One region of the Spirillospora sp. NPDC000708 genome, then DNA from elsewhere that is predicted to be linked to it. Evidence: riboswitches for the same ligand, from Rfam matches in the RefSeq annotation. Region 1 holds a riboswitch; the other holds the start of a gene.
The links. Region 1 has a riboswitch for cyclic di-AMP ahead of ABT299_RS50165 (CHAP domain-containing protein). Riboswitches for the same ligand answer to the same signal wherever they lie in the genome.

Region 1 (5,138 bases):
GCGTCCGCCGCCTGGGCGATCCAAGCCGGCCGGACCGCGCCCCGCGACTACACCGCGATGATCACCGGGCTGCTGCTGGGCGGCGTCGAGCGCCGCCGGAAGACTTCGTAAGGACCGTGCCACCATGACCACCGCGCCGCCGCACGCGCCCGTGCGGCACGCCCGCGCCCCCGGCCGCTGGGTCTCGCTCGGCGTCCTCGTCCTCGCCGTGCTGCTGGTCGCCGTCGACGCGACCGTGCTGGGGCTCGCCACCCCGTTCATCAGCGAGGACCTCCGGCCGTCCGGCGCCCAGCTGCTGTGGATCGGCGACGTCTACTCGTTCGTCATCGCCGGCCTGCTGGTCTCGATGGGCGGCCTCGGCGACCGCATCGGCCGCAAGCGGCTGCTGCTCGCGGGCGCCGCCGCGTTCGGCGCCGTCTCGGTGCTCAACGCCTACGCCACCGGCCCCGGGCTGCTCATCGCGGCCCGCGCCCTGATGGGCGTGGCGGGCGCGACCCTGATGCCGTCGACGCTGGCGCTGATCCGGAACATCTTCACCGACCCACGGGAACGTTCCATGGCGATCGGCGTCTGGGCCTCCAGCGTCTCGGCGGGCGCCGCCGTCGGCCCGCTGGTCGGCGGCCTGCTGCTGGAGCACTTCTGGTGGGGCTCGGTCTTCCTGATCAACCTGCCGGTGATGGCCGTGCTGGTCGTGGCCGGCGCGCGGCTGCTGCCGGAGTCGAAGGACCCGTCGCCGGGGCCGTGGGACCTGCCGAGCGCCGCCCTGTCCCTCGTCGGCATGATCGGGACGGTCTACGCGATCAAGGAGGCCGCGGCGCACGGCTGGTCCGCGCAGGTCGGCGCGGCCGCCGTCGCGGGCGCCGCCGCCCTCGCCTGGTTCGTCCGCCGGCAGCGGACCCTCGCCTCGCCGCTGATCGACGTCCGGCTGTTCCGCGACCGCGGCTTCAGCACGGCCGTCGCCGCCGACCTGCTCGCCGTGCTCGGGCTGGCGGGGCTGGTGTTCTTCCTGTCGCAGTTCTTCCAGCTCGTCCAGGGCCGCTCGCCGCTCGAGGCGGGGCTGGCGGAGCTGCCCGCCACCATCGGCTCCATCGTCACCGGGCTGCTCGCGGCGCTGGCCGTGCGGCGGACGTCGGTCCGCACCGTGGTCGCGGGCGGGCTCGCGGCCATGGGCCTGGCGCTGGCGCTGCTCGCCGGCCTGCACGCCGGCACCGGCTACCCGCTGCTGTTCGCGGCGCTGCTGCTCGCCGGGGCCGGCGCCGGGTTCGCCTTCGCGACGACGTCCGACATGATCGTCTCCCTGGTGCCGAAGGAGCAGGCCGGGGCCGCGTCCGCGGTCTCCGAGACGGCCTACGAGCTCGGCGCCGCGCTGGGCATCGCACTGCTCGGTTCGATCACCACCGGCGTCTACCGGGGCTTCGCGACCCCGGACGGCGTCCCCGCCGGCGCCGCCGCGGCGGCGCACGACTCGATCGGCGGCGCCGCCCAGGCGGCCGCCGCGCTCGGCGGTCCCGAGGGCCAGGCGCTCATGGAGGCGGCCCGTGACGCCTTCGCCGCGGGCCTGCGCTACACCGCCGGTGTGGGCGCCGCCGTCCTGCTGGCGACGGCCGTCGCCGCCTGGGTCCTTCTCAAGCCGCAGCGTCCGGGCGCCATCGCCGACTGAGGCCCTGTCCCGGACCCGGCCGGGCGGGACGGATGGCGGAGCGCCGTCCGTCCCGCCTGCTCTCAGCGGTGCGAGGGGTTGTAGCCGAGGCCGCGGAGCCGGTCCGCGGCGAGCCGGGAGACGTTGTGGTCATGGTCGGTGGACGCGTACTGGTGGATCGTCCACTGCTTCCATGGGGACGGGGCGGTCACCCGTCCCGGCGCCTTCCCGTAGTGCGCCACCCACAGGGGATAGCCGCCGAGGCCGTCGCCGTGCTCCTGCGCGAACGACCACGAGCTGTAGAAGAACGCCTTCACGCCGGTCTTCCGCTGGACGTGCTCCAGCCAGCGCTTGGCCCACGCGTTGACCTGGTGGTCGGACCTGCCGTCGGTCGTCTCCAGGTCGAGCATGAGCAGGTCGCCGGGCTGGAGGCCGGCGGACGTGACCGCCGACAGGAAGTGGTCGGCCTCCCGCACCGGGTCGTTCTTCGGATGCCCGTAGTGGTACGCGCCGCGGACCAGGCCGTTCTGGCGGATCTTCGCCCAGTTGGCGGGGAAGGTCGCGTCGTCGTGCCCGGTCCCCTCGGTGGCCTTGGCGATGCCGAACGCGAGGCGGCCGCCGCCCCAGTCGACGCCCCGGTCGTAGGTGGACACGTCCACCCCCTGCGGGAGGGGCCTCGACTGCTCGACGGCCTGGGACGGGGCCGCCTTCGACGCGGCGGCACCGGACGGGACCGCGTTCGGTGGGGCGGCGTTCGATGGAGCGGCGTCGGACGGGGCGGCCAGGTGGAGCAGGGCCCCGCCGGCGATCGCCGACGCCGCGAGCAGCTTCGCGAGCCGTTTCATCGGTCCTCCTCCCTTGTGGCGGGTGCCGTGGTGGCCGCCGTCGTCGCGCGCCGGTGCTTGAGGAAGACCAGCAGCGAGAGCGTCAGGAAGAGGACCGCGCCGACAGCGCTCCACAGCTCGACGGGCGGACCGTCGGTGGGAGCCGGCCGGGTATAGGCCATCGCGGCCGTCTTCGCGCCGCCCCCGGATGGGGGGCCGCCGTGATGCGCCGGTGCGGTGGCCGGCTTGCGGCCGATCGGGACCTTCTCGGGGTGCCCGTAGCCGACGACGTCGTCCTGGTCGCGGACCTTGCGCTTGACGAACCGCCCGTCGACGTTGCCCTCGATGGTGTGGATCCGCCCGCCGTCGACCTTGGTGACGATCCCGACGTGGTCGATGCCGTCGATGCCCTTGCCGCCGGACCAGTCGTAGAAGACCAGCGCGCCGGGGGCCGGCTCGGTGTCGAACGCCTTGTGCTTCTTGAAGAACGCCGCGTGCGAGGGCGTGTAGGCGTAGGCCCCGACCTGCTTGGCCACGCCGGCCTTCGTCGCGCCCCAGACGAGGAACATGTCGCACCAGGCCGCGTTCGAGAAGTCGTAGGAATGGTCGACGTTCTTCGAGTACCAATCCCCGAACTTGGTGTAGCCGCCTCCCTTCTCCGTGTACCCGAGCTCGGACTCGAGGTTATTGATCATTTCTTGGATGCCCGTGTCCAAGGGCCGTCCACCTCTCCTTTTCCGCCTGCCGGGTTAGCTGACGGGTTCGGGCCAGGAGACGGCCCTACCGCTGGCGACCAGCGGATTCACCCCAACGAACCTGGGTCCCCGGCTCCCTCTGGAGGGATTCGGCGGCCGGCCGGACTTCGGCCGATGCGGTGGAGACTAAGCACGGAATAAGGGCGTCACCAAATTTCCATGGCAAATAAATTATGCATAAGAAGGCACGCCGGAAAGCGAAATCCCCGGCGCCGTCGCGGTTCGCGGGCGAGCTTTTTCATGCACCCGGGTGCCGCATCAACCGATCGGTGGACCCGCCGGGTCGCCCGGACGGCGCGCGCCGTTCCGACCATCACCGGATGGGACCGGGCCCGCCGGCGGCGATCGTGGTCCTTGAACGGCCGGAACCGAGCACGAGGAGGACGTCCGTTGAACGACACGATCGGCGCGGCGATCCGCCTGCGGCGCCGCGCGCTGGGCATCACGCAGGCCCGGCTGGCCCGGATGGCCGGCCTCGACCAGCCGGCGGTCTCCCGCCTGGAGTCGGGTTCGCGCCTCCCGCCGCTGCCGGTGCTGGAGCGCGTCGCGAACGCTCTCGGGCTCCGCCTCACCATCGGCCTGGAGTCGCCGGCGGCACCGCCGGACGACCCCGCCGCGCCGCCACCGCGCTGAACGGGCCGGGCCCGGCGGCCGGATGCGGCGGCGCGGCCGGGCGGCCGGGGTCAGCCGGGCAGCCGGATGAGGCGCCGCTCGACGGCCGCGGTCACCGCGGCCGTCCGGGTGTCGACGCCGAGCTTGCCGAAGATGTGCACGAGGTGCGTCTTGACGGTGGCCTCGCTGATGAACAGGTTGCGCGCGATCCGCTGGTTGGACAGTCCCTTGGCCAGCAGTTCGAGGATCTCGATCTCGCGCGGGCTGAGCGCCGGGGCCGGTTCCCGGACCCGGTTCATCAGCCGGGTCGCGACCCGCGGCGACAGCGCCGTCTCGCCCCGCGCCGCCGTGCGGATGCCGCGGAACAGCTCGTCCGGCGGGCCGGCCTTGAGCAGGTACCCGTCCGCGCCGACGTCGATGGCGCGGGCGATGTCGGCGTCGGTGTCGTAGGTGGTCAGCACCAGCACGCGCGGCGGGTCCGGCAGCGCGAGGATCCGCCGGGTGGCCTCGACGCCGTCGATGCCCTCGCCGAGCTGCAGGTCCATGAGGACGAGGTCGGTGGGGACGAGCCCGGCCTGCCGGACGGCCTCCTCGCCGTCCGCGGCCTCCGCGACGACCTCGATGTCCGGCTCGCCGCCCAGCAGGGCGCGCAGCCCGGCCCGGACCACGGGGTGGTCGTCGACGATCGTCACGCGAACCGCGGTCATCCGGTCCTCCTCTCCCCCGGCGCCGCCGCGTCCCGCCGCGGGACGGCGGCCGCGACGACGGTCCCCGCGCCGGGCGCGCTCTCGACGGTCAGCTGCCCGCCGACCTCGGCGATCCTGTCCCGCATCGCGGGGATCCCGTAGCCGCGGCCCGGCGCGGACGCCGTGCGGGACGGGTCGAAGCCCGACCCGTCGTCGGCGACGTCCAGCGACACCGCGTCGTCCAGGTAGGTCAGCGTCACCACCACCGTGGACGCGCCCGCGTGGTCGCGGGCGTTGGCGACGGCGCCCTGCGCGACGCGGAGCATCGCCGTCTGCACGCCGACGTCCAGGGGATATTCTTCCCCCTCCGTCCGGAACCGCACCCTCGGGCCCGCCGCCCGCGACTCCGCGCCGACCAGGTCGGCGAGCGCGCGGGGCAGGGACCCGGCGCTCAGGCCGGGCGGTGCCAGCGCGCGGACGAAGTGGCGGGCCTCCTCCAGGTTCGCGGCGGCGGCCTCGGTCGCGTCCCGCAGGTGGCGGCGGGCGGCGTCCGGGGCGGTGTCCCACTGCCGGTCGGCCGCCTGGAGCAGGATCCCCATGCTGGTCAGCCCCTGCGCGAGGG
Region 2 (5,138 bases), on a different contig from region 1:
GGTAAAGGCCGTCGTGGTCGTGGTGGTGCCCGTCCGGCCCACGGACGATCCCGACGAGGGTGACGCGGTCGCCACGCTCGGCCAGCATCCGCGCCATGTGGTGCGCCCAGCGCTGCAGGCCCCCCATCTCGTCGACGTTGTTGCAGACGATGAAGACGTCGCGCGGTGCGTGCTCAGCGGTTCCGGTGGGAACCATGGGCGCTCCTCTCTCCGAAGTAACGGTCCACGACGGTGCGCGCGGCGGTCCCGCGGTCGTGCTCGCCGAACCGCTCGGCGAACGCGCGGCGCGCCGCCGCGTGCGCGGACCCGGCGGCGTCCAGGTCCGCGAGTGCGGCGATCAGCTCGTCCTCGGTCCGCGTGACCGGGCCGGGCGCGTGCTCCTCCAGGTCGAAGTAGCCGGTGGCGTGCTCGCCGTCCTCCGGCAGGTGCAGCACGATCGGCCGGTCCAGCAGCGCGTAGTCGAACATGATCGAGGAGTGGTCGGTGACCAGCGCGTCGGCGAGCAGGAGCAGCAGGGTCGCGTCCGCCACTCCCCCGACGTCCCGCATGGCGCTCGACGCCGACGGCGGCAGGTTCGCCCGGCACAGGTAGTGCGGGCGGACGAGCAGCACGATCTCGTCCCCGAGCTCGCGGGCGAACCGCACCGGGTCCACGGGCGGCTCCATCGGCCCGACCGGCTTCCCCGTCGGCCCCGGCCTGAAGGTCGGCGCGTAGAGCACGGCGCGGCGCCCGTCGTCCAGGTCGAGCGAGCGGCGCAGTGCGGCGACCTCGGCGGCCAGCTCGGCGTCCCTGTCGAGGCCGTTGACGAGCGGGTCGTTGCGCGGGTACCCGGCCGGCAGCGGTTCCGCCCGGACGCCGAGCCCCTTGACCAGGGTGTCCACGTCGTGGCGGGAGCGGACGAGGAAGCAGTCGAAGCGGTCCACGCTCCGCGCGAGCCGGGCGCGGTCGGACGCGGGCCCGCTCTTCATCCGCGGCTGGTCGAGCCCCATCAGCTTGTACGCCGACCCGTGCCAGGTCTGGATGTAGGTGGTCTCGGGGCGCTTGCGCAGGCGGTCCGGATACCCCTGGTTGTCGATCCAGAACTCCGCCCGCGCGAGCGCGAGGTGGTAGCGCCAGGAGTCCCGCCGGACCAGCCTCGCGTCGGACGGGAAGCCCTTCACGGACCTCGCGTACGACCACACGGCCTCGACCGGGCGGCCCGAGCGGCGCAGCTCCCGGTAGATGTACTTCGGGTTGTCGGAGTAGTGCAGCCCGAGATGGCTCTCGAACACCGCCAGGCCCCTGCGGACCGGCAGCCGGGTCAGGATCCGGTTGAACACGGCGGCCTTCGTCCTGCTGGAGGCGAGCGCACGGCGCATGGAGCGCTCCAGCCGCCGCGCGCGCCGCCTGCCGCGCCGCGCCGGCGGGCTGCTCACGACCCGCGCTACGGCTGCGGCGGCGCGACGCGTCCGCGGGCCGCCGGCCTCCAGCCTGCCGGTCTCCAGCCTGAACGCCAGGTGCCCGTCCTCGGTGACGAACGATCGGAGCACGTCGCCCGCCAGGCGCGTCAGGCGCGGCCGCACGGGCAGCTCGACGCCGCGCAGGACCGGGGCCTTCGCGGCGGCGGTTCCCGCCGACCCGCCCGGCCGGGTGACCATCTCCTCGCCGTCGACCTCCACGCGGAGCCGGACGTCCCAGACCGGGTCGACGAACCCGATCGGCCGGATCCGGGCGGCCGGGTCGAACTCGGCGCGCCAGGCCAGCCGGTCGCCCTCGTGGACGATCTCGGCGGGCACCCGCGCCCCGCGCGCATCACGCCGGTCGCGGAACTCCAGCGAGGCCGACAGCGCCGCGCCGCGCGGGATCCGGTCCAGCGGGTTCAGCACGTGCCCGTCCAGGCGGGCGCGGCCGCCGCGCGTCTCCAGCCGGGTCACGACGGCGGCGGGCCGCAGCTCCCCGAGCGGGTACAGGTGGAAGCCGAGGTCGGTGACGTCGAGGACGCGGCGGCCGAGGTCCCCGCGCGGCGGGCTCCCGCCCCAGAAGACCCGGCCGTCCCGCTCCACCAGCGGGGCGTGCAGATCGGACCGGCGGCCGGGCAGGTACTCGGCCGCCGCCAGCGCCCCCGCCCGGTCGCCCTCCCTGATCAGGAACGCGGCGATCGCGGCGAGCGGGTTGGCCGTCTCGAACACCACCGGGTCCAGCCCGGCGAGGTAGCCGGCCGCGAGGTCCAGGAACCTGGCCCGGTACACCGGGTCGCGGTCCCGCAGCTCGCGCAGGTAGAGCAGCAGGTCGTGGTTGACGAACTTGGCGTCCTTCGCGCGCTTCAGCCCGTCCGCGCCGCGCAGCTCGAACAGCATGTCGATGCGCCGGTGGATCTCCAGCCGGTCGGCGAAGTTGGCCAGCTCGTCCCGGCGGTTGGAGATCGACGGCTTCGCCCGCCGGTCCTGGACCAGCCAGTTGTAGACCCGGTGGGGGATCAGGGCCATGCGCGCGGCGGCCGTGTACGCCTCCGCGCTGAACAGCAGGTCCTCGTAGTGGAGCCGTTCGACGAAGCGCAGCGCGCCGTCCTCCAGGAACCCCCGGCGGTAGAGCTTGTTCGTCGACAGGGTGTCGTAGAGCAGGTCGGGGTTCTCCTCCAGCGACCCGTACACGGCACTGCGCTCGTAGAGCCACGGGTACCAGGGCCGGGCCCGGTCCTTCGAGCCCTTCGGCACGTCCAGGAAGACCCGGTCGCAGAGCCCGGAGACCAGGTCGGCGCCGGTCTCCTGCGCGGCGGAGAGCAGGTTGAGGCAGGCGTGCCGGTCCAGCAGGTCGTCGCTGTCGAGGAACATCACGTACCGGCCGTCCGACCGCTCGACGCCGACGTTGCGCGGGCGGCCGCAGCCTCCGGAGTTGACGGGCAGGTGCACCGCCCCGACCCGGCCGGGGTGCGCCGCGGCGAGCCGGTCCGCGGCCTCGCCGGTGCCGTCGGTGCTCGCGTCGTCGACGATCACCGTCTCGACGCCGCCCAGCGACTGCGCGAGCGACGAGGCGACCGCCCGCGGGAGCCGGGCGGCGTCGTTGTAGGCGATCACCACCACGCTCACATCCGGGCGCACCCGCATGGGCATCCCCCTCCGCTCCGCCGGCGTGTCAGGGGTTCCTTTCCAGCAAGGAGGCGTCAAGGGCCAACTCAGATCAAAAGCTGTCAATGCTTAGCATTACCCGACAGGTCGCGGCAGACCACCTGGGAACGCCAAAGGCGCCCGGTCGAGGACCGGGCGCCTTCCATCCGCACGAATCAGATCATTCGCCTGCGGGACGGATCATCGAGACTTGGCGTAGTCGGGGTATCCGTAGCCGACGACTTCGGACTTGTCGCGGATCTTTTCCTTGACGGCGTTGTCGGTGTTGCCCTCGATCGTGGTGATCGTTCCGTTGCCGTTGTCCTTGACGACGAGGCCGACGTGGTCGATGTCGTCGATCCCGCCGCGGGACCCGTTCTGCCAGTCGAAGAACACGACCGCGCCGGGCTTGGCGGTGTCGCCCCAGCGGTGGGCCTTCTCGAACCAGGAGGCGTGCTGGACGGTGTAGGCGTCCCAGCCCATGTTCTTCACGCCCGTCTGCGCGCTGAGCCACGACACGAACATGTCGCACCACTCGGCGCCCCGGTAGTCGCCGACGCTGCCGCCGTCGCGCCGGGCGGTCACCGCGGCGTGCGGGGTGGAGGCGTACCAGTCCGCGTACTTGGTCGAGCCGCTGCGGCTCTCGCTCTCGCCGACCTGCGACTTCGCCAGCTTGATCACGGTGGACGCGGCGACCGTGCGGGACGCGGACCGGGTCGCCTTGCGGGGCGCGTGCTCGGTCCCGGAGCGCTCGGACACCACGCTCTCGCGGTGCTGCGCGGCGGCCTGGGCGGGCGTCTCGGCGGACGCCGTGCCCCCGGCCAGGGGGTTGAAGATCGCCAGTCCGACCGCGCCGGCCATCACACCCGCCACGGCGACGCCCACGGCCCGGTCCTCGGGGCTCATGCGGGCGAGCGCGGCGCGGGAGGCGGCGCCGGTGAGGCGCCCGCTCAGTCGGGGGGCGAAGTTCTTGGTAAAACGATCGAAACGACCGGTCATGCAGGGAATCTCCTTGTCTCCCATGACGCCTACCGGGTTAGCTGACGGATTCGGGCATGGAAGAGCCCTACGGCGCGGCCTGACGGACGCGCCGATTCACCCCTGGAACCTTGGGTCCCCGGCTCCGTCCGGTCGGGTGGACCTGGACGGACTCGGCCTCGCACCGCGGGACGCGGTGCCGGATATTCGGATGTATCTCAGCGACTGATCTCGAGGGGGCGCGCATATGCGGCGCGCGTCGCGTGCGGATTCCGCTCAGCGACCCTCGGCCGCGCATGGAAGCGGCCGGCGTGCAACGCATGGAACGCGCTGCTTGATTCGTGCAAGAAGGTACCAACACTCACAAGAAAAGCAAACCGGCCGCAAAAGGATCTTTTGCCTGCTCAACGCCGTTGCAACCCCGCTTCAACGACCACCCCCGGCCGGACCTTCCCGATCTTTCTCCGGACGGCCCGAAGCCCTTACGGCATAGGGGATTCCAGCCACCGCCCACCGGCCCAGGAAAGGTAAAATGATCAAAAGGCGCGGGACGCTTCCGCCCTTCACGGCCCGCCCGGGCGCCGCGGCGCAGATCACACGGACCGCGCCACTCCCCTGCCGATGTGGCCTACGTCACTCTGGTTCACGGGCGGCCTGACCTGCTGAAGATCACTCCACGTGCAGGGCGAACATCGTGGTGTCGTCGGCCGCCCGGTCGTGCTCCATCCGCGCGAGCACCTCGTCCAGCGCCAGTTCCGGCCCCGACGAGGAGTCCCGCAGAATGCCGGTGAGCCGATCGATCCGCTCATCGAGATCGGTGTCCCGGCGCTCCACGAGGCCGTCGGTGTAAAGGAACAGCAGATCCCCCGGCCGCAGTTCCGTGGAGATCGTCGTGTATTCCCAATCCGGCAGCGCGCCGAGCATCGGGTCGCGATAGACCTCCAGCGGCTCGGCGTGCCCGTCCCGCACCAGGATCGGCGGCAGATGCCCGGCGCACGTCCACTCCATGACGCGCCGGTCCGGCCGGTAATGGCCCACGATCGCGGTGCCGGTCGCCGGCGGGTCCATGCTGCCGAC

Region 2: another riboswitch for cyclic di-AMP. It lies ahead of ABT299_RS02205 (CHAP domain-containing protein); the one in region 1 lies ahead of ABT299_RS50165 (CHAP domain-containing protein).

Annotation. Positions count from the first base shown of each region.
Region 1 is NZ_JBEPCJ010000152.1:2,854-7,991, reverse strand. It holds gene ABT299_RS50180 (TetR/AcrR family transcriptional regulator) at 1-111, shown strand, start outside; gene ABT299_RS50175 (MFS transporter) at 125-1,660, shown strand; gene ABT299_RS50170 (glycoside hydrolase family 25 protein) at 1,723-2,484, opposite strand; gene ABT299_RS50165 (CHAP domain-containing protein) at 2,481-3,158, opposite strand; cyclic di-AMP (ydaO/yuaA leader) riboswitch at 3,186-3,323, opposite strand; gene ABT299_RS50160 (helix-turn-helix domain-containing protein) at 3,609-3,851, shown strand; gene ABT299_RS50155 (response regulator) at 3,902-4,537, opposite strand; gene ABT299_RS50150 (sensor histidine kinase) at 4,534-5,138, opposite strand, start outside.
Region 2 is NZ_JBEPCJ010000002.1:137,772-142,909, forward strand. It holds gene ABT299_RS02195 (glycosyltransferase) at 1-196, opposite strand, end outside; gene ABT299_RS02200 (bifunctional glycosyltransferase/CDP-glycerol:glycerophosphate glycerophosphotransferase) at 174-3,083, opposite strand; gene ABT299_RS02205 (CHAP domain-containing protein) at 3,285-4,082, opposite strand; cyclic di-AMP (ydaO/yuaA leader) riboswitch at 4,095-4,250, opposite strand; gene ABT299_RS02210 (SpoIIE family protein phosphatase) at 4,731-5,138, opposite strand, start outside.